Regions from separate parts of the Streptomyces sp. NPDC016677 genome, predicted to be linked through region 3. Evidence: riboswitches for the same ligand, from Rfam matches in the RefSeq annotation. Region 3 holds a riboswitch; each other region holds the start of a gene.
What was found. A riboswitch is a leader RNA that binds a small molecule or an ion and turns the genes downstream of it on or off. The one in region 3 is predicted to bind cyclic di-AMP.
Positions count from the first base shown of each region.

Region 1 (7,271 bases), on a different contig from region 3:
CTCGACCGCGCCGACGATCCGGTCGCCCTCCCTGAGGGTGATGACCTCCAACTCCTCCTTGCTGCCCGGGTAGTCGGGCACCACCCGCTTGACGACGCCCTGCTCCGTGCCGAGCGCGAGGCCGGGCGAGGACTCGTCGAGGGTGGTCAGGCAGACCACCGTCTCATCGTCCTCCAGGGAGACGAACTCCGCCAGCGGCGCGCCGCCCGCCAGGTTGGGCGTGGACATCTCCTCCGGCAGTTGCGGCAGGTCGACCACGTTGATCCGCAGCAGGCGCCCGGCGGACGTCACCACGCCCACCTCGCCGCGGGCCGTGGCGGGCACCGCCGAGACGATCAGGTCGTGCTTGACGCGCTTGCCGCCGCCCCCCGAGGCGAACGGCTCGCCGTTCGCCGTACGGGCCAGCAGCCCGGTGGAGGAGAGCAGCACCCGGCACGGGTCGTCCGCCACCTGGAGCGGCACGGCGGCCACGGGGGTGGCCGCCGACTCCAGCAGCACGGTCCGGCGGTCGGTGCCGAACTTCTTGGCCACCGCCGCCAGTTCCGCCGAGACCAGCTTGCGCAGCTCCTGGTCGGAGTCGAGGATGCGGGTCAGCTCCTCGATCTCCGCGTTGAGCCGGTCCTTCTCGGCCTCCAGCTCGACGCGGTCGAACTTGGTGAGCCGGCGCAGCGGCGTGTCCAGGATGTACTGGGTCTGCACGTCGCTCAGCCCGAAGCGCTCGATCAGGCGCTCCTTGGCCTGCGCGGAGTTCTCGCTGGAGCGGATGAGGCGGATGACCTCGTCGATGTCGATCAGCGCCGTGAGCAGGCCCTCGACCAGGTGCAGCCGGTCGCGTCGCTTGCCGCGGCGGAACTCGCTGCGCCGCCGTACGACGTCGAAGCGGTGGTCGAGATAGACCTCCAGCAGCTCCTTCAGGCCCAGGGTGAGGGGCTGCCCGTCCACCAGGGCGACGTTGTTGATACCGAAGGACTCCTCCATCGGCGTCAGCTTGTAGAGCTGCTCCAGGACGGCCTCCGGCACGAAGCCGTTCTTGATCTCGATGACCAGGCGCAGCCCGTGCTCGCGGTCGGTGAGGTCCTTGACGTCCGCGATGCCCTGGAGCTTCTTCGCGCCGACCAGGTCCTTGATCTTGGCGATCACCTTCTCCGGACCGACCGCGAACGGCAGCTCGGTGACGACCAGGCCCTTGCGGCGGGCCGTCACCGTCTCCACGGTCACCGTCGCCCGGATCTTGAACGTGCCGCGGCCCGACGCGTACGCGTCCCGGACGCCCGGCAGCCCGACGATCACGCCGCCCGTGGGCAGGTCGGGGCCGGGGACGTGCTTCATCAGGGCTTCGAGGTCGGCGTTCGGGTACCGGATCAGGTGCCGGGCGGCGGCGATGACCTCGCGCAGATTGTGCGGGGGCATGTTGGTGGCCATGCCGACGGCGATGCCGGAGGCGCCGTTGACCAGCAGGTTGGGGAAGGCGGCGGGCAGCGCCTGCGGCTCCTGCTCCTGACCGTCGTAGTTGGGGGCGAAGTCGACGGTGTCCTCGTCGATCGACTCCGTCATCAGGCCGGCCGCCTCGGCCATCCGGCACTCGGTGTACCGCATGGCGGCGGGCGGGTCGTCGTTGCCCAGCGAGCCGAAGTTGCCGTGGCCGTCGACCAGGGGGACGCGCATCGAGAACGGCTGGGCCATGCGGACCAGGGCGTCGTAGATCGACGCGTCGCCGTGCGGGTGCAGCTTGCCCATCACCTCGCCGACGACGCGGGCGCACTTCACGTACCCGCGCTCGGGCCTGAGGCCCATCTCGTTCATCTGGTAGACGATGCGGCGGTGCACCGGCTTGAGTCCGTCGCGTGCGTCCGGCAGGGCACGGGAGTAGATGACCGAGTACGCGTACTCAAGGAATGAGCCCTGCATCTCGTCGACGACGTCGATGTCGAGGATCTTCTCCTCGTACGGGTCGTCGGGCGGCGGGGTCTTCGTACTACGGCGGGCCATCGCTGCCGGCTCCTCGCTGAAGCGTGAACGGTGATCTGACGCGGTCCATTGTGGACTGCGGCACTGACAGCGACCGACCAGGACCCGTCGCGGGCGCCCGGCCCGGTGCTGCCCGCAGGGTACGCCCTCGCCTCGGGCGCCCACACGCGCGTGCCCGTGCCCACCGTCGGCGGTGCGCCTGCGGGGAGCGGTCCGGGACCAGCCTCCCGATCCCCGGTGCGCGTCACGACGGGCGCCCGGCCGCTGTCCGCCGTGGTGCGCGCCGGGGCGCTCGCCCGCCCGCGCCCGCCGCCCGTCCCTGCCCGCAACCGCAGCCCCGACCGCCGCGGCCCCCGCCCCGCGGCCGCCCCCGTGCCTGCCCGCGGCTCCCGCCCGCCACTCCCCGGGCTGCTCGCTCTCGGCGTACCGGAGGCGGGAACTTCTCCAGTGGCCCGCGCGCTTGCATACAGTGGCAGGACCGACAGGAATTCCGCAGTTCCGACCGCTGATACGGCCGGGACCGAGGATTCCGTCCAAGGTTTCCGCGAGCGAAGGGACGTACATGCCCATGGGTCACACGGCCACAGCCGAGGCAGGCTCCGGCGGGCTGACAGCGACCGAGTACCGCTTGGCCAACGGCCTGCGCGTGGTGCTCTCCGAGGACCACCTGACCCCGGTCGCGGCGGTGTGCCTCTGGTACGACGTCGGCTCGCGCCACGAGGTCAAGGGCCGTACCGGTCTGGCTCACCTCTTCGAGCACCTGATGTTCCAGGGCTCCGCACAGGTGGAGGGCAACGGCCACTTCGAACTGGTGCAGGGCGCCGGCGGCTCCCTCAACGGCACCACCAGCTTCGAGCGCACCAACTACTTCGAGACCATGCCCGCCCACCAGCTGGAGCTCGCCCTCTGGCTGGAGGCCGACCGCATGGGCTCCCTGCTCGCCGCCCTCGACGACGAGTCGATGGAGAACCAGCGGGACGTCGTCAAGAACGAGCGCCGCCAGCGCTACGACAACGTGCCCTACGGCACCGCGTTCGAGAAGCTGACCGCCCTCGCCTACCCGGAGGGCCACCCCTACCACCACACGCCGATCGGCTCCATGGCCGACCTGGACGCGGCCACCCTGGAGGACGCCCGCGCGTTCTTCCGCACCTACTACGCGCCCAACAACGCGGTGCTGTCCGTGGTCGGCGACATCGACCCCGAGCAGACGCTCGTCTGGATCGAGAAGTACTTCGGTTCCATCGCCTCCCACGACGGCAAGCCCGCCCCCCGGGACGGCGCGCTGCCCGAGGTCATGGGCGGGCAGCTGCGCGAGGTCGTCGAGGAGGAGGTCCCGGCCCGCGCCCTGATGGCCGCCTACCGCCTGCCGCACGACGGCACGCGCGCGTGCGACGCCGCCGACCTGGCCCTCACCGTCCTCGGCGGCGGCGAGTCCTCCCGCCTCTACAACCGCCTGGTGCGCCGCGACCGTACGGCCGTCGCGGCCGGCTTCGGCCTGCTGCGCCTGGCCGGCGCCCCCTCGCTCGGCTGGCTGGACGTGAAGACCTCCGGTGACGTCGAGGTGCCGGTCATCGAGGCCGCCATCGACGAGGAGCTGGCCCGGTTCGCCGAGGAGGGACCCACCGCCGAGGAGATGGAGCGGGCCCAGGCCCAGCTGGAGCGCGAGTGGCTGGACCGGCTCGGCACGGTCGCCGGCCGTGCCGACGAACTGTGCCGCTACGCCGTCCTGTTCGGCGACCCGCAGCTCGCCCTGACCGCCGTACAGCGCGTCCTGGAGGTCACCGCCGAGGAGGTCCAGGAGGTCGCCAAGGCCCGCCTGCGCCCCGACAACCGCGCGGTGCTCGTCTACGAGCCCACCGCCCCCGCAGCCGACGCCGACGACGCCACCGACGAGAACGAGGAGGCGGCCAAGTGACCGAGCTCGCCACCATGGACTTCCACCCCCGGCCGCAGGCGGGCGAGCCCAAGCCCTGGGCCTTCCCCGCCCCCGAGCGCGGCACGCTCGGCAACGGACTCACCGTCCTGCGCTGCGACCGCCCCGGCCAGCAGGTCGTCGCCGTCGAGCTGTTCCTGCGGGCGCCCCTGGACGCCGAGCCGGCCGGTCTCGACGGTGTCGCCACCATCATGGCCCGCGCCTTCTCCGAGGGCACCGACAAGCACTCCGCCGAGGAGTTCGCCGCCGAACTGGAGCGCTGCGGCGCCACCCTGGACGCGCACGCCGACCACCCCGGCGTCCGCCTCAGCCTCGAAGTGCCCGCCTCCCGCCTCGCCAAGGCGCTCGGCCTGGTCGCCGACGCCCTGCGGGCACCCGCGTTCGCCGACAGCGAGGTCGAACGCCTGGTGCGCAACCGCCTCGACGAGATCCCGCACGAGCTGGCCAACCCCTCGCGCCGGGCCGCCAAGGAGCTCTCCAAGGAGCTGTTCCCGGCGGACTCCCGGATGTCCCGCCCGCGCCAGGGCACCGAGGAGACGGTCGCCGGCATCGACTCCGCGGCCGTACGCGCCTTCTACGAGAAGCACGTCCGTCCCGCCACGGCCACCGCCGTGGTCGTCGGCGACTTCACCGGCGTCGACCTCGGCGCGCTGCTCGACGACACCCTCGGCTCGTGGACGGGCTCGGCCGCCGAACCGCGGCCCGTGCCCCCGGTGACCGCCGACGACACCGGCCGCGTCGTCATCGTGGACCGCCCCGGTTCCGTCCAGACGCAGCTGCTGATCGGCCGTACCGGCCCCGACCGGCACGACAGCGCCTGGCCCGCCCAGGTGCTCGGCACGTACTGCCTGGGCGGCACCCTCACCTCCCGCCTGGACCGCGTCCTGCGCGAGGAGAAGGGCTACACCTACGGCGTCCGGGCCTTCGGCCAGGTCCTGCGGTCCGCGCCCGACGGCACGGGTGCCGCGATGCTCGCCATCAGCGGCTCCGTCGACACGCCGAACACCGGTCCGGCCCTCGACGACCTGTGGAAGGTGCTGCGCACGCTCGCCGAGGGCGGGCTCACCGACGCCGAACGCGACGTCGCCGTGCAGAACCTGGTGGGCGTGGCGCCGCTGAAGTACGAGACCGCGGCGGCCGTCGCGAGCACACTGGCCGACCAGGTCGAGCAGTACCTGCCCGACGACTACCAGGCGACGCTGTACCAGCGGCTCGCCGCGACCGGCACGGTCGAGGCCACCGCGGCGGTCGTCAACGCCTTCCCGGTGGACCGTCTGGTGACCGTCCTGGTGGGTGACGCGGCGCAGATCAAGGAGCCCGTCGAGGCCCTGGGCATCGGCGAAGTCACCGTCGTACCGGCCGAGTAGACGGCGGAGGGGCGCGCCACGCGCGCGTGAGGGCCCCGGTGACCGGTCTGTCACCGGGGTCGCCCTTTGCCTGAATTCGACGCATTGGGGCGAAGGTTGCCTGTCTGCCCTGTGGGATGAGCAACAAAAACCCTGTTGCGTTTGAGTCTTGAACGGGCGCCCGCTTAGCGTCTCCGAGGCTGTTCGTCAGGCAGTGCGCCGCACCCGCGGCACCGGACAGTCATCGCCGAGTCCCCGTACGGCGCGAGCCAGGGGAGCCGGGGACCCACCGCAGTCCCTGGGGTGAATCGGACGCCCGCGCGTACCGCGAGGGGGTCCGTAGGAGACCTTCCTGCTCCGAACCCGTCAGCTAACCCGGTAGGCGAGAGGGAAGGAAAGGACCAGCCTCTACATGGCGTTCACACGCGCCACCGGGAAGCACCGCCGTCCCGGCCGGGTACACCGCACCACCGTCCGCGCGGCGGGCGTCGCGACCCTCACCACCACCGGCGTCCTCGGCACCCTCGCGGCCCCCGCGCTCGCGGCCGAGCCGTCCCCCGAGGACACCGGACTCACCCCCGTCATCACCCTCGGCGACGCCGTGGCCGAAGAGGTCGACGCCCAGGCCGCCGCCCAGCGGCAGGCCGCCGAGGACGCCGCCGCCCGGGAGAAGGCCGAGCAGGCCGCCCGCGAACGGGCCGCCGAGGCCGCCGAGCAGGCCCGCGAGGACAAGGAGCGCGCCGCCCGCGAGGCCGAGCGCAAGCGCCTGAACACCTACGTGGCCCCCATCGGCGGCTCGTACGTGTCCACCGCGTACCAGGCCGGCAGCAGCCTCTGGTCTTCCGGCTCGCACACCGGCATCGACTTCCACGCCGCCTCCGGCACCACCGTCCACGCGGTCGGCGCCGGCACGGTCGTCGAGGCCGGCTGGGGCGGAGCGTACGGCTACCAGGTCGTGATCAAGATGCACGACGGGACGTACACCCAGTACGGCCACCTGTCGTCCATCGGCGTCTCCGTGGGCCAGACGGTCACCCCCGGTCAGCAGATCGCCCTCTCCGGGGCGACCGGCAACGTCACCGGACCGCACCTGCACTTCGAGGCACGCACCAGCGCGGAGTACGGGTCGGACATCGACCCCGTGGCCTACCTCCGCTCCCACGGCGTCACCGTCTGACCCCCCGCGACATCGAAAGCCCCGGCTCCCCGAGCCGGGGCTTTCGGCGTTGAAGCTGACCAAAAACAGACCAAAAACAGCCGGGGAAACCGGCTCCCCTTCGGAAAGTGCGGCGCATTGCAATAGAGTCACTGAACACGCGTCAATCGTCGACGTTTCACGGGGATTAAGGCGGAGGTCGGTCATGCGTATTCCGGCGCACTCGGTGTGCACGGCGATCCGGGACGACATCGTCGCCGGTGTCTACGAGCGCGGCAGCCGGCTCACCGAGGAACTCCTCGCCCGCCGCTACGGCGTCTCCCGCGTCCCCGTGCGCGAGGCCCTGCGGACCCTGGAGGCCGAGGGGTTCGTGGTGACGCGGCGGCACGCGGGCGCGTGCGTGGCCGAACCCACCGAACAGGAGGCCGCCGACCTGCTGGAGATGCGGCTGCTCCTGGAGCCGCTCGGCGCGGCCCGGGCCGCCCAGCGGCGCACCGAGGCCCACCTGAAGGTGCTGCGCGGCCTGGTGCGGCTGGGCCAGGAGCGGGCCAGGCGGGGCAACAGCGACGACCTGCGCTCGCTGGGCGGCTGGTTCCACGAGACGCTCGCCCAGGCCGCCGGCAGCGCGGCGATGACCTCGACGCTGACCCAGCTGCGGCACCGGATCGCCTGGATGTACGTCGTGGAGGCGCCCGCCAGCCCGGTCGACACCTGGGCGGAGCACGGCGCGATCGTCGACGCGGTGGCCCGGGGCGACGGCGAACGCGCCCGGTCGCTGACCGCGCTGCACACCGAGCGGTCGACGGCCGCGCACCGCCTGCGCTTCGCCTCGGGCGCCGATCGCGCGGAGCGTGTGAGGAACTCG
Region 1 covers NZ_JBVHEO010000004.1:107,710-114,980, forward strand. Annotated here, with positions in the region: gene ACZ3IG_RS13890 (DNA gyrase/topoisomerase IV subunit A) at 1-1,989, opposite strand, end outside; gene ACZ3IG_RS13895 (M16 family metallopeptidase) at 2,531-3,886, shown strand; gene ACZ3IG_RS13900 (M16 family metallopeptidase) at 3,883-5,271, shown strand; cyclic di-AMP (ydaO/yuaA leader) riboswitch at 5,486-5,650, shown strand; gene ACZ3IG_RS13905 (M23 family metallopeptidase) at 5,663-6,427, shown strand; gene ACZ3IG_RS13910 (GntR family transcriptional regulator) at 6,612-7,271, shown strand, end outside.
Region 1: another riboswitch for cyclic di-AMP. It lies ahead of ACZ3IG_RS13905 (M23 family metallopeptidase); the one in region 3 lies ahead of ACZ3IG_RS31945 (C40 family peptidase).

Region 2 (7,271 bases), on a different contig from region 3:
CACCCGTCCGACCAGCGTGCCCACCGGCCGCCCCGCCCGCCGGACCAGGACGAACACCTCACCCGCGGCCACGGGCGGACTGCCCGGCCCCGGTCTGAGCGAGGCCCCCTCCCCGTGGTCCCCGAGTTCCAGCTCGGCCACCTGCACCGGTCCGATGCTCAGGAACTCCCGTATCTCCCGTTCCGTCTCCCGCCGCGCCAAGTCTCGCCGTACGCGGCCCTGTCTCGCACGCGCTGCTCCGAACATGCGCATCCCCCCTGGATCGCTTCCGATCGTCCTCACGTGCGACGCAGCCGCGCCACACCCTTCAGCGTCCGCGCCGCGAGCGAGGCGAGCCGCGGCCGGTCGCGCACGAACCCGTGGGCCCGGCGCGCCGGCTCGCGGCCGAGCCAGTACAGCGCCGCGCCCGCCCCCCAGCGCGTCACCGCGCCCTCGTACACGGGCAGTTCGCCCGTCTTCAGCGAGTCCTTGTACTCCGCCGCGCCCCGTCCCATGTCCAGCAGACCGATCCCCTCGGCGGCGGCGGCCTCGGCCATCCGCAGATGCAGCACCAGCCCCGGCGAGTACTTCGCCACCGCCACGTCGTACGCCGGGAACCAGCAGGCCAGGACGGTCGACGAGCGCAGCCCGAAGTGGGCGGCGACCGGCTGTCCGCCGGCGTAGAGGACGGACAGCGTGCCGGCGCACTCCGGGGTGCGGGTGGCGGCGAGCCGGCCGACGAGTTCGGTGATCCAGCGCTGCGCGAACCGGTCGCGGCGCCCGGTCCTGCGGTACTGCGCCGACTTCCAGGCCATCAGCGTGCGCAGCGCGGCGGGGTCGCGCTCGTCGAACACGAACCGCACGTCCCCGACCTGGCGGCCGAGCCGGCGCTCCTTGGCCAGGGTGGTCTTGAGGAACTTCGGCGACTGGGCGCGCAGTACGTTCTCGTACGCCCCGTAGCCGTCGGCGACGTCGATGACGTGCGAGGCGTACTCCTCGGCGGCGTACGGCGTGAACAGCCCCTGTTCCGCTTCCAGGTTGTCGAAGGCGAAGCTGGACAGCGAGCAGGCGCGCAGAAGGTGGCGGGTATCGGGCAGCGGGCCCTGGCGCAATACCGCCCCTTGGCAGTCCGACACCCCGAGGCCGATGGCGCGCCCCTGCCCCAGCGGTCCGCGCTCGTACGGCAGGAAACCGGCGCTCTCGCCGCCCTCGTACAGCACCGCCACCCGCGCCGCCGGGCGTACCCGGCCCACGGCCTCGGTGAACTCCGGTTCCATGAAAGGGTTGCGAGGGGCGTGCGACTTGGCGCGCAGCTCCCGCCAGTGCTCCCGTTCCCCCTCGCCCAGTTCCTCCGGCCTCAGCACACGAATGTGTCCGCTGCTCAACTCGACCCCCCGATCAAGTCCCCCTGGACAGAAGGAAAGTACCCCTGGGGCCCCTCGGAGCGGTAGAGAGCGGAGCATGTTGTTGCCAACCGGTGCACAGCGCTTCAACCGCCTTTAGCCGGTGATGCGTCAGGTTTCGGACATCCGCGTCGGGAACGTGCGCTTGACGACGGTGAGTCGAGGGCGCGCGACGTCCGTATTCTCTGATCATGAACCCCACCGCATACGATCTCGTCGCCACCGATCTGGACGGAACGCTGCTGCGCGGCGACGACACCGTCTCCGAGCGGTCGCTCGCCGCGCTCGCGCGGGTGACCGGGGCCGGCGCGCACCACCTGGTGGTGACGGGACGCCCGGCGCCCAGAGTGCGCGCGCTCCTCGGCGACCTCGGCTGCGGGGGGCTCGCGGTGTGCGGACAGGGCGCGCAGGTGTACGACGCCGGCGCGGACCGGATGCTGTGGTCGGTCACCCTGGACCGGGAACTGGCCGAGACCGCGCTCGGCAAGATCGAGGCCGAGGTCGGCGAGGTGTACGCCGCCGTCGACCAGGACGGGGTGGACGGGCTCACGCTGATCGAGCCCGGGTACCTGATGCCGCACCCCACACTGCCCGCGGTGCGGGTCGGCCGGCGGGACGACCTGTGGGCGGCGCCCATCAGCAAGGTGCTGCTGCGCCACCCTGACCTGTCCGACGACGAGCTGGCGGCGACGGCCCGCGCGGTGGTCGGGTCGCTGGCGACGGTCACCATGTCGGGGCCGGGGACGGTCGAACTCCAGCCGTGCGGTGTCACCAAGGCGACCGGTCTGGAGCTGGCGGCGGAGCGCCTGGGGCTGAGCCCGGAGCGCACGGTCGCCTTCGGGGACATGCCCAACGACATCCCCATGTTCCGGTGGGCGGCCCACGGCGTCGCCATGGCCGGCGCCCACCCGGAACTGCGGGCGGTCGCCGACGAGGTCACCCTGTCGAACGAGGACGACGGCGTGGCCGTCGTCCTCGAACGACTCTTCGCCCGAGGCCGGGCTCAGTAGGCGCTGTAGACGTTGTCCATGGAGCCGTACCGGTCGGCCGCGTAGTTGCAGGCGGCGGTGATGTTGGCGACCGGGTCGTACATGTCCCAGGAGGTGCCTTCGACGTGGTACGCGTCGAAGGTCGGCTTGATCACCTGGAGCAGGCCCTTGGACGGGGTGCCGTTGATGGCGTTGATGTCCCAGTTGTTGATCGCGAACTGGTTGCCGGACGACTCCCGCATGATGTTGCGGTAGATGCCGTCGTACGAGCCCGGGATGCCCTTCTCGGCCATGATGTCGAGCGACTGGCGGATCCAGCCGTCGAGGTTGTTGCTGTAGCCGTTGGCCGCGGTCAGGGCGGCCGTGGTGGTCGCCGTGGTCGAGTCGGCGGCGGGGACGGCGGCCGGGGCGGCGGACGCGCTGGCGGCGCCGGCGATCGGCAGCGCCAGTACGGCGGCGCCGGCACCGGCGAGGGCGAGCTTGCGGACGAGACGGTTGGCGCCGGCGGCGTGCCGGAGAGCCTTTGCGGGCATGGTGCGGTCCTCTCCATACGCCTGCGAGGTGAGCTGTCGGGTTCGGGCGGGGAGGTGCCCGGCCGTGCCCTGTCGGGCCCGGCTTCACCCCGAGCCGCTCCGGTCCTCCGGGACGTCGGGTGACGTCCGGTGACCGGCGCGGCGACTTACCTGGGTCCCCCGCTCCTGCCGTGAATGAGTCGGATGCGTGTGCGTCGGGCGGTGGCAGGATTCGGCGTCCGCTCGACAGGCCGGGAACGTATGCGACAGCACATGTCCGGAACAAGTGCCGGAATCACCTAACGTGCCTGTTGACCTTGGTCTGAGGCATTTGGGGTACTTGATCCTTTGCGAGTGGCAAGGGTCAACTGGCGTACGGGGCAAGGGGATGGGGGGTGCGTGGGCGGCGGTGTGCGGTCGGGCGGCGGCGTGAGTCAAGTCACTGGCGTCGACGAGCGGGGCAAATCGGGCAATGAGGTCAACTTGGTTTTTACTGGCCAGGGGTGACCGTCGTCGTGGCGGGAGCGCCCGCCTGACTCGCCCGGCAGCGGGAACGAGGGCTGGGGCGGGGGTCTGGAACGAGGGCTGGGGCGGGGGTCTGGAACGGGGGTCTGTAACGGGGTCTGTAGGTCGAATGGGTGACGTTCCCGGGTCGCGCGACGTTGGGAGGAGTGGTGGGATCTTCGATGGATTCCCGGTGGGCCTTCGCTGGGCCCTCGACGCAGCCTTGGTGGACCGGTGGCGGGACCGGCGGGGCCGGGGAGTCTCCGAGGGGTCCAGGAGGGGTCCAGAGGGAATCGCGGCGTCGGCGTGCCCCGGCCGCCCCGCGAAGTCGATCCATGTCCGCTCATATCACCTGATCAAAAACATACAGTTCATGATCTGATACCGACCGGCCTGTAACGGTGGGCGCTATCGGTGATCGAAACGTGACCGGATACGCTGACTTGAGTGATGGCAGCGACCTATCGACCAGCCGTGTAACCGCGAGTAGACACCAGCAGACAGGAGACCCCTCGTGACCGTCGTCGGGCCGTTCGGGCTGAGCGTGCGGGACCAGGCTCTGGAAGCCGATGTCCAGGCCGGAATGGCGGCAGTCGAGGAAGGACTGCTGGAGGCAACCAAGAGCGAGGTGCCCTTCATCACGGAGGCCGCCCAGCATCTGGTGCGGGCGGGCGGCAAGCGGTTCCGGCCGCTGCTGGTGATGCTCGCGGCGCAGTTCGGCGACCCCTACGCCCCGGGTGTGGTGCCCTCGGCGGTGGTCGTGGAGCTGACCCACCTCGCCACGCTGTACCACGACGACGTGATGGACGAGGCCGCGGTGCGGCGCGGGGTGCCCAGCGCCAACACCCGCTGGGACAACTCCGTCGCGGTCCTGACCGGCGACTTCCTCTTCGCCCGCGCCTCGCAGATCCTCGCCGACCTCGGTCCGGAGGCGGTCCGCGTACAGGCCCTGGCGTTCGAGCGGCTGGTCACCGGCCAGATCCTGGAGACCGCCGGCCCGCAGGACGGCCGGGACCCGGTCGACCACTATCTGGACGTGCTGGGCGGCAAGACCGGCTCGCTGGTGGCGGTCGCCTGCCGGTTCGGCGCGATGATGTCCGGCGCCGACGAGACGGTCGTGGACGTCCTCACCCAGTACGGCGAGCGGCTCGGCGTCGCCTTCCAGCTCGCCGACGACGTGCTGGACATCGCCTCCGACTCCACCGAGTCCGGCAAGACACCCGGCACCGACCTGCGCGAGGGCATCGCGACCCTCCCGGTCCTCAGGCTGCGCGAGCGCGCCGCCCGGCTGGGGCTGGCCGAGGACCTCGCCCTGTGCGAACTGCTCGCCTCCGACCTGACCGACGACGACCGGCACGCCGAGGCGCTGCGCCTGCTGCGCGCCCACCCCGCCCTCGACCAGGCCCGGCGGGACACCGTCCGCTACGCCGAGGAGGCCCGCGCGGCCCTGGCCCCGCTGCGGGAGTGCGACGCGAAGACGGCGCTGGTGGAGCTGTGCGACGCGGTGGTGCACCGGGCCGGCTGAGCCCACCCGGACGCCACCGCACGCCACTGCACGTCCCCTGCACTGCCCCGCACCCCCCCGCACTCCCTTGCCCCTACGGGTGGGGGAGTGCTCCGTGCGTGCGTGTCATACCGCAGCAGTAGGCGGAGTTGAGCCTGCGGTCTGACGCTTCCCGATGGCCGATTTGGTCAGATGGTCATCACGGAAAACAACACTTCCTCACCGATTCGGGTGAGAATGGCGGCTCAGGGTGGACTGGTGCGAGGTCGCGAACATCCGCCGCCTACGACGGAGGTAGGGCACATGACACCGTACGAATCCGAGACCGAGACCGAGGAGCGCGGGACGGCGCGGCGCAAGGTCGCGCGGTACGTCGTCCCGGTCACGGTGATGGGCGTCGCGGCGGCGACCATCGGACTGGTTCCCGCGCTCGCCGACTCCGGGGACCCCGACCTTCCCGACATCACCTCGCAGCAACTGCTGGAGAAGGTGGCCGCGTCGGACGTACAGCAGCTGTCCGGCACGGTGAAGATCAGCACCGACCTCGGGCTGCCGGACCTCGGGGGTCTGGAGAGCGGCCTCATGAACGGCGCGGGCTCGTCCTCCGGCTCCGCGGACGGCGGTTCCTCCGCGGACCCGTCCACGAAACTGACCGAGCTGGCCTCCGGCACCCACACGCTGCGCGTCGCGGTGGACGGCCCGGACCGGCAGAAGGTGTCGCTGCTCCAGGACGCCGCCGAGTACAGCCTGATCCACGACGGCAAGGACGTCTGGGGCTACGACAGCGAGTCCGGCGAGGTCTACCACTCCACCACCACCGCCACCGACGACCGGACCAAGCAGGGCCAGCGGCGCGAGGAGCTGCCGGCCACCCCGGGCGACATGGCCGAGGAGGCCCTGAAGGCGGTCGACGACACCACGTCCGTGACCGTCGACGGCACCGCGCAGGTGGCCGGCCGGGACGCGTACCGCCTGGTGATCGAGCCGAAGCAGAAGGGTTCCACGGTCGGCTCGATCAGTGTGGCCGTGGACGCGAAGACGGGCGTGCCGCTGAAGTTCACGCTCAGCCCGGCGGGCGGCGGCTCGGCGGTCGTGGACGCCGGCTTCACCCAGGTCAGCTTCGCCGAGCCGGCCGCGTCGACGTTCGACTTCACGCCGCCCAAGGGCGCGAAGGTCACGGAGGGCGACGAGATCGAGGAGGCGCCGGCCTCCGGGTCCGGCACCGGGTTCGGCTCCGGCAAGGAGCAGAAGTCCGAGGAGGAGCTGGCCAAGGGTCTCGACGGTCTGAAGGTCATCGGCGAGGGCTGGAACGCGGTCGCCACCTTCGACACCGGCGCCCAGGGCGGCCTGCCCACCGGCGACGCCGCCGGTGACCTCGGCGGCTTCGTGAACTCGCTCGGCGACCAGGTCAAGGGCGAGTTCGGCTCGGGCACGGTGTTCAGCACCCGCCTGGTCAACGCCCTGATCACCGACGACGGCACGGTCTACGTGGGCGCCGTCACCAAGGACGCGCTGGTCGAGGCGGCCGACGCCGGCCGGTGAGGGCGTCAGGGGCAGTACACCGCAGCACACGGCAGCGGACGAAGCGAGTCAGTGAGTGAAGGAGCCGATGGACGCCGTCATCGCCACCCGCGGCCTCACCAAGCGCTACCGCGGCGGCCAGCTCGCCGTGGACGGTCTGGACCTGACCGTCCCGGCGGGCAGCGTCTTCGGCTTCCTCGGCCCCAACGGCTCCGGCAAGACCACCACCATCCGCATGCTGATGGGCCTGATCGAACCCACCTCGGGCACCGCCCGGGTCCTCGGCCGGCCCATGCCGCGCGCCGCCCGCGCCGTACTGCCCCGGGTCGGTGCCCTCATCGAGGGCCCGGCCCTGTACGGCTTCCTGACCGGCCGCGACAACCTGCTGCGCTACGACGCCGCCGACCCGGCCGCCGACCCGCGCACCCGGCGCGACCGGGTGGCGGCGGCGCTGGACCGGGTCGGCCTCACAGCCGCCGCCGGGAAGAAGGCCAAGGCGTACTCGCTGGGCATGAAGCAGCGGCTCGGCATCGCCGCGGCGCTGCTCCAGCCGCGCCGTCTGCTCGTCCTGGACGAGCCCACCAACGGACTGGACCCGCAGGGCATGCGGGAGATCCGCGTCCTCGTGCGCGAACTGGCCTCGGACGGCACGACCGTCTTCCTCTCCTCCCACCTGCTGGACGAGATCGAACAGGTCTGCACGCACGCCGCCGTGATGACCCGGGGCCGTCTGCTCACCCAGGGGCCGGTCGCCGACCTGGCGGCCGGGGCGCGCGGGCGGCTGGTGGTGACCACGCCGGACGCGGCGGACGCGGCCCGGGTACTGAAGGAGCAGGGGGCCGCCGACGTGGTGATCGCC
Region 2 covers NZ_JBVHEO010000013.1:91,360-98,630, reverse strand. Annotated here, with positions in the region: gene ACZ3IG_RS27730 (glycosyltransferase family 2 protein) at 1-147, opposite strand, end outside; gene ACZ3IG_RS27725 (GNAT family N-acetyltransferase) at 279-1,343, opposite strand; gene ACZ3IG_RS27720 (HAD family hydrolase) at 1,574-2,392, shown strand; gene ACZ3IG_RS27715 (transglycosylase SLT domain-containing protein) at 2,386-2,904, opposite strand; cyclic di-AMP (ydaO/yuaA leader) riboswitch at 2,909-3,096, opposite strand; gene ACZ3IG_RS27710 (polyprenyl synthetase family protein) at 3,902-4,912, shown strand; gene ACZ3IG_RS27705 (LolA family protein) at 5,195-6,433, shown strand; gene ACZ3IG_RS27700 (ABC transporter ATP-binding protein) at 6,501-7,271, shown strand, end outside.
Region 2: another riboswitch for cyclic di-AMP. It lies ahead of ACZ3IG_RS27715 (transglycosylase SLT domain-containing protein); the one in region 3 lies ahead of ACZ3IG_RS31945 (C40 family peptidase).

Region 3 (7,271 bases):
CGGGGTCGCGCCCCAGTCCTCATGGATCTTCAGACCGGCGGCACCGCCCCGGATCTGGGAGAGCATCGCCTCGTGGGAGACGGTGTTGCCCTTGCCCAGCAGGCCGATGTTGAGGGGGTACGCCTCCATCGCCGCGAACATCCGGGCCAGGTGCCAGGGGCCGGGCGTGACGGTGGTGGCCTTCGACCCCTCGGCCGGTCCGGTGCCGCCGCCGACCAGGGTGGTGACGCCGGACGCCAGCGCCTCGTCGGCCACCTGCGGGCAGATGAAGTGCACATGGGCGTCGACGGCCCCGGCGGTGAGGATCCGCCCGTTGCCCGCGACGATCTCGGTCTCGGGGCCGATGACGAGGCCGGGGTGGACACCGTCCATGGTGTCCGGGTTGCCGGCCTTGCCGATGCCGGTGATCCGGCCGTCGCGGATGCCGACGTCGGCCTTGACGATTCCCCAGTGGTCGATGATCACGGCCCCCGTGACGACGGTGTCGGGGGTGCCGTCGGCACGGGTGGCGCGGGACTGGCCCATCGACTCGCGGATCACCTTGCCGCCGCCGAACACGGCCTCCTCGCCGGCGCGTCCGGGGCCGCCGCAGCGGTCCTCCTCGATCTCGACCAGCAGGTCCGTGTCGGCGAGGCGGATCCGGTCGCCGGTGGTGGGGCCGAACAGGTCGGCGTAGGCGGGGCGGGAGATCTCAGGCATCGAGGGCACCCCCGGTCTCCCCGCGCAGTCCGGGCACGATCCGGGCGCCGGCCACGGGGACGAGCTCGACCTCGACGGGGATGCCGGGCTCGAAGCGTACGGCCGTGCCGGCGGCGATGTCGAGCCGCTTGCCGCGGGCCGCGGCGCGGTCGAACTCCAGTCCCGGGTTGGCCTCGGCGAAGTGGTAGTGCGAGCCGACCTGGACGGGACGGTCGGCGGCGTTGAGGACGGTCAGCCGCGTCGTTTCGCGGCCCTCGTTGTAGACGATCGGACTGTCGGCGAACAGGATCTCTCCGGGTATCACGGCGCGGCTCCCCCTCAGACGATCGGGTCGTGGACGGTGACGAGCTTGGTGCCGTCCGGGAAGGTCGCCTCGACCTGCACGTCGTGGAGCATCTCCGGGATGCCGTCCATGACGTCGTCCCGGGTGAGCAGCTTGCGACCCGAGGACATCAGCTCGGCGACGCTGCGGCCGTCCCGCGCGCCCTCCAGGATGTGCGACGTGATGAGGGCGACGGCCTCGGGATGGTTCAGCTTCAGGCCGCGCGCCCGGCGCTTCTCGGCGACGTCGGCCGCCACGTGGATCAGCAGCCGCTCTTGCTCATGCGGGGTCAGTCGCACGTCCCACCTCACAGTCCTCGCTCCGGACCGTGCCGGGTCCGGTCGCCTCGGCCACGGGGCGACGTCCCAGGTGGCCGGAGCGGCAGGCTAGTTGCACCGGGTTTCGCTCACGTTAACCCGCCCAAGATCACTTTTCGTTGCCCGGGGCTACTTCTTGGGCGTCCCTTTGCCCGCGCGTGAACGGACGGGGGGGACGGGCGCGTGAACGGACGGGGAGGGACGGACGGGGGGCGGACGCAGGGACGGCGCGCGGACGGCGCGCGCGGACGGGCTCACGCGGACGCGGGGGCGGCCCGAGCGGACGCGTGGGCGCCGAGGCCGGTTTCCGGCGCCCGCTCCGGGTTCGTATCGCGCGGGGCCGATCGGAGCCGGAACAGGCCGAACGGCGTACCCCCCATCGGTGGAGGTTCACGTCCCTTTCGGGGACCGTCCGGCTTGCGCAACGCGCCCGGTTCGTCGGCGAAATGGGCATTCCGCCGCTGGTGGGAAGGTCGTCGGCCCCGGCGGGGGTGGCCCGAACGGGACACCGTCCACCCGAACGGATGAGTGGTGAGTAACAACACAAACTCCACGTTCCGTTGGGATTTTCCCACTTCGGTGCGTCAAGATCCCTGACTGACGACAAGACCCCGCCGCAGCGGCGGGGCGATCCGGGCGGACGCCGAGTCCTGCCGCCGCCCGGATGACCGGTCGACAGGAGTGGATCGGCAGGAGTGGAGGACCCGAGCACGACGGGTCGCCGGCCCGGTCACGCCATGACCGGAACCGAGCAGCCCTTGGGGTGAAGCCGCACTCGTGCGGCCGGGCAACTTCGCCAGCCCGAATCCGACAGGTCATCCTTCACAGGCGGCTGACGAAGGGTTGCGCATGACTGCGCTCAATCGTGTCCCGTCGCTCATGGTCCGGGCCGGTACGGCCTCGGCCCTCACCATCGCCGCCGTGGGCGGCTCGATCGTGGTCCCCGGCATCGCCTCCGAGGCCGCCGCGGCGACCCATGCGACCAAGGCGCTGAAGATCGCGGCCTCCAAGAAGGGCGCCCCGTACCGGTACGGGGCCACCGGACCGTCCCGCTTCGACTGCTCAGGGCTGACGCTGTACTCGTTCAAGAAGGCCGGCAAGAAACTGCCCCGCACGGCGGCCCAGCAGTACAACCGGACCCGCCATGTCTCCGCCTCCAGCCGCAAGGCCGGCGACCTGGTGTTCTTCCACTCCGGCCGCAGCGTCTACCACGTGGGCATCTACGCCGGGAAGGGCAAGATCTGGCACGCCCCGAAGACGGGTGACGTGGTGCGGCTGCAGAAGATCTGGACGAAGAGCGTCTGGTACGGCCGGGTGAAGTGATCCGCCCGAGGGGGCGCGCCGCCCACCCTGCCGGGGCGGGGCGCGCTCCCTCTGGGGCGTAGGGGCCGTACCGGGCGTACGGGTCCCGTATGGCGCCGTACCGGGCATACGGGCCCCACGGACGCCGCAGGGACCTCACGGGTCCGATACGGGCCAGTATGGGTGCCGTAAGGACGCGTACGGGTGCACACGGGGCGTACGGGTGCGTGCGAGGCGTACGAAGCCGTACGCGGGCGTACGGGAGCCCTCAGGTGTGGCGCGGACCCGGCGGGTGGTCCGGCGCCCCCACCCCCGTCACCGTCGCCGATCGCGCCGCACCGTCGTCGGGAGCGGCTCGGCCGGGGGCGTCCAGGGAAGTTCGACGGAGACGGTCTTGCCGCCCTCCCGGGTGGGGCGGACCCGCAGACGCCCGCCGCATTCCGCGGCGAGGCAGCGGATGATGACCATGCCGCGGCCGTTGTCCTGCTGGACGGCCGCGGGCAGACGCTTGGGGAAGCGCGGGTGACTGTCGGTGACACCGATGCGCAGGTGCTCGTCACGGTCGAGCGCCAGGTCCACCGTGAAGGTGGGCGACTGTCCCAGGGTGTGTTGCACGACGTTGGTCGCCAGCTCCGAGACGATGAGCCGGATGGTGTCGGACACTTCCGTGCCGGCGGACAGTCCCCACTCCGCGAGCGTGCCGACGACGTAGGTCCGGGCGGCGGACACCGAGGCGGGATCGCTCGGCAGAGTGACGGATGCTTCCAGGTGGTCTGCCATGGCGACGTCGTCCCTTCCGACGGGACCGCAGCCCCACACGGAGCGGATGGTTCGAGTACGGTCCCGGACTGTGCTTGGTCGCCAGAGTGCCATCACCACGCCGGTGAAGGGTGGCGATCCCCCAAGATATGCATATATCTGTCGCTCGAAGCGGTGAACTCTGCGACTGCAGACCCTTTTTGCGCGGCTCATAAGGAGTAAAGGAGTTGGCCCATGCGGCACGGTCCCGTGGTGCGCCGCCGGAAACTGGGCGCCGAACTGCGCACGCTGCGCACGGAGGCGGGGATCACCAGTGGCGAGGCGGCCCGGCTGGCGGGATGGCACCAGTCCAAGGTGAGCCGGATCGAGACCGGCACGAGCGGCGCGAAACCGGGCGACGTGCGGTTACTTCTGGACGTCTACGGCGTGGCCGACGCCCAGTTGCGCGAGGTCATCCTCGCCCTGGCGGGGTCCGAGGACAACGGCGGCCGGCAGCACTGGTGGCACCCCTACCGGGGCGTGCTGCCGCCGGCCTACCGCGACTTCATCAGCCTGGAGTCCCAGGCGAGCACGATGCGCACCCTGGAGACCACCGTGGTCCCCGGCCTGCTCCAGACACCGGAGTACGCCCGTGCGGTGACCCGCGCCGCGATGGACGGACTGCCGGAGGAGCGGATCGACGCGCTGGTCGAGGTGCGGCTGACCCGGCAGGACGTACTGCGCTCCGCCACCCCCCTGCACCTCAGCGCCGTACTGGACGAGGCGGTGCTGCGCCGGACGGTCGGCGAGCCGGGCGTGATGGCCCGCCAGCTGGAACGGCTGGTCGACGCGGCGCGGCTGCCCCATGTCCGGCTCCAGGTGCTGCCGTTCGCCGCCGGGGCCCACATCGGCGTCACGGGGCCTTTCGTTATCTTCTCATTTTCGAGCACTTCTGATCTAGACGTGGTAGTTCTCGACCACTTGACGAGTAGCCTCTATCTGGAACGGAAAGAAGACCTGGAGGCCTACACCGAGGCTTTCAACGCCCTGCAGGTTCACGCCCTTTCGCCCGACGACTCATTGGATCTCATCGCCGCGACAGCGGCCGGCGCGTAAGGAGGCACCATGTCAACACCTCCGCGGCACGTCCCTTCCAGTACCCGACTGCACGGTGTCCGGTGGCTGCGCAGCAGCTACAGCACCGGAGCCAACAACTGCGTGGAGACGGCCCGTCCGTCGGCCGGCCCCTGGGCCGGACTCCTCGCCGTGCGCGACTCCAAGGACCCCGCCGGACCGGCTCTGCTCATCTCCCCCGGGAGTTGGACGGACTTCACCGCTGGGCTCCGCCAGGAGTAACCCCGTGCGGCAGCCGACGACGCACGGCCGTGTCACGCCGACTCATGGCCGCGTTTCGTGGATCGTCCGCACAGCACGTTCGATCTGACCCTCGGTGAGGTCCGCCCGGGCGGTCAGCCTGAGCCGTGAGATGCCGTCGGGCACGGAAGGAGGACGGAAGCACCCCACGGCCAGGCCGGCCGTACGGCAGTCCGCCGCCCACCGTACGGCCTGTACCGAGGACGGCGCGCGCACCGAGACCACGGCGGCGTCGGGGCGCACCGCCTCCAGACCGCCCGCGGCCGTCCTGGCCGGAGCCGTCCCGGCCGTGGCCGTCAGGCGCGCGTGCAGGTCCATCGCCACCGCGCGAGCCCGCGCGGCCCGTTCCGGTTCGCGGCGCAGCAGCCGCAGCGCCGCCAGCGCGGCCCCCGCCGCCGCGGGCGCCAGTCCCGTGTCGAAGAGGAACGTCCGGGCCGTGTCGACCATCTGGCCGATCACCCGCGCCGGGCCGAGGACCGCCCCGCCCTGGCTGCCCAGCGACTTCGACAGCGTGACCGTCGCGACGACGTCCTCGGCGCCCGCGAGTCCGGCGGCGTGCGGGGCGCCCCGGCCGCCGTCGCCGAGTACGCCGAGGCCGTGGGCGTCGTCGAGGAGCAGCCCGGCGCCGCGCTCCCGGCAGACCGCGGCCAGCGCGGTCAGCGGGGCGGCGTCGCCGTCGACCGAGAACACCGTGTCGCAGACGACGACCGCGGGCCCGTCGTGCGTCCGCAGCGCCTTGCGCACCGCGTCCGGCGCGGCGTGCGGCACGACCTGGGTGGTGCCGCGGGCCAGCCGGCAGCCGTCGATCAGCGAGGCGTGGTTGCCCGCGTCGGAGACCAGCAGCGAGCCGTGCGGCGCCAGCGCGGTGACGGCGGCCAGGTTGGCCGCGTAACCGGAGGAGAAGACGAGGGCGGCCTCGAAGCCGCAGAAGGCGGCCAGTTCGTGTTCGAGTTCCGCGTGCAGTTCCGTGGACCCGGTGACCAGCCGGGAGCCGGTCGCGCCGCCGCCCCAGATCCGGGCCGCCCGGGCCGCCCCCTCGGTCACCTCGGGGTGCCGGGCCAGTCCCAGGTAGTCGTTGCTCGCCAGGTCGAGGAGCGGGTCCTCGGCCGGGCGGGGGCGCAGGCTCCGCAGCAGCCCGGAGCGCCGGCGCAGTTCCCGCTGCGTGTCGATCCAGTCGAACGCCATGGGACGGTCCTTCCGGGTGGTCTGTGAGCAGAGGTCTGTAGACGCGGAGGTTTGTAGACAGCGAACAGACCCTAGCGGCCCGGCAAGTGGCTCACGGTGTGGCAATCCCCACAGGTCGAATTGGACGTGTTGTGGAAACCCTCCTTTCGCCGGAGGCTGTTGATGGGCCAGGATCGCCTGCCATGGACCTGCTGAGCACACTGCTGAACACGCTGGTGGACAAAGGCCTGCGGCGCGAACCGCCGACCCGCGAGGAGGCGCTGGCCGTCCTCGCCACGTCGGACGACGATCTGCTCGATGTGGTGGCCGCGGCCGGCAAGGTGCGCCGGCACTGGTTCGGCCGCCGGGTGAAGCTCAACTATCTCGTCAACCTCAAGTCGGGCCTGTGCCCCGAGGACTGCTCCTACTGCTCGCAGCGGCTCGGCTCGGGGGCGGAGATCCTCAAGTACACCTGGCTCAAGCCGGACCAGGCGTCCGAGGCCGCCGCCGCGGGGGTCGCCGGGGGCGCCAAGCGGGTGTGCCTGGTGGCGAGCGGGCGCGGCCCGACCGACCGGGACGTGGACCGGGTCTCGCAGACCATCGCGGCCATCAAGGAGCGGCACGAGGACGTGGAGGTCTGCGCCTGTCTGGGCCTGCTCTCCGACGGTCAGGCGGAGCGGCTGCGCGAGGCGGGCGCCGACGCCTACAACCACAACCTCAACACGTCGGAGGCGACGTACGGGGACATCACGACCACGCACACGTACGCCGACCGGGTGAACACGGTGCGCAAGGCGCACGCCGCCGGTCTGTCGGCCTGCTCCGGGCTGATCGCGGGCATGGGCGAGAGCGACGAGGACCTGGTGGACGTGGTGTTCTCGCTGCGCGAGCTGGACCCGGACTCGGTGCCGGTGAACTTCCTGATCCCGATGGAGGGGACGCCGCTGGCCACCGAGTGGCACCTGACCCCGCAGCGGTGCCTGCGCATCCTGGCGATGACGCGGTTCGTCTGCCCGGACGTGGAGGTGCGCGTCGCGGGCGGCCGGGAGGTCCATCTGCGCACCCTGCAGCCGCTCGCCCTGCACCTGGCCAACTCCGTCTTCCTCGGCGACTACCTCACCAGCGAGGGCCAGGCGGGCCGGGCGGACCTGGAGATGATCGCGGACGCCGGTTTCGAGGTGGAGGGCGCCGGTGAGGCGACCCTGCCGGAGCACCGGGCGGGCGGTGAACGCGCCGATCTGGTGGCCGTACGCCGTCGCGGGGCCGGGACGGACCTCGCGCCCAATGCCTGACCTGACGGTGGCGGAACTGCTGGCCCTGGACCGGCGGCACGTGTGGCATCCGTACGGTCCGAT
Region 3 covers NZ_JBVHEO010000018.1:100,332-107,602, reverse strand. Annotated here, with positions in the region: gene ACZ3IG_RS31960 (urease subunit alpha) at 1-699, opposite strand, end outside; gene ACZ3IG_RS31955 (urease subunit beta) at 692-1,003, opposite strand; gene ACZ3IG_RS31950 (urease subunit gamma) at 1,018-1,320, opposite strand; cyclic di-AMP (ydaO/yuaA leader) riboswitch at 2,052-2,184, shown strand; gene ACZ3IG_RS31945 (C40 family peptidase) at 2,188-2,661, shown strand; gene ACZ3IG_RS31940 (ATP-binding protein) at 2,956-3,420, opposite strand; gene ACZ3IG_RS31935 (helix-turn-helix domain-containing protein) at 3,634-4,494, shown strand; gene ACZ3IG_RS31930 (DUF397 domain-containing protein) at 4,504-4,734, shown strand; gene ACZ3IG_RS31925 (8-amino-7-oxononanoate synthase) at 4,777-5,937, opposite strand; gene bioB (biotin synthase BioB) at 6,120-7,208, shown strand; gene ACZ3IG_RS31915 (adenosylmethionine--8-amino-7-oxononanoate transaminase) at 7,201-7,271, shown strand, end outside.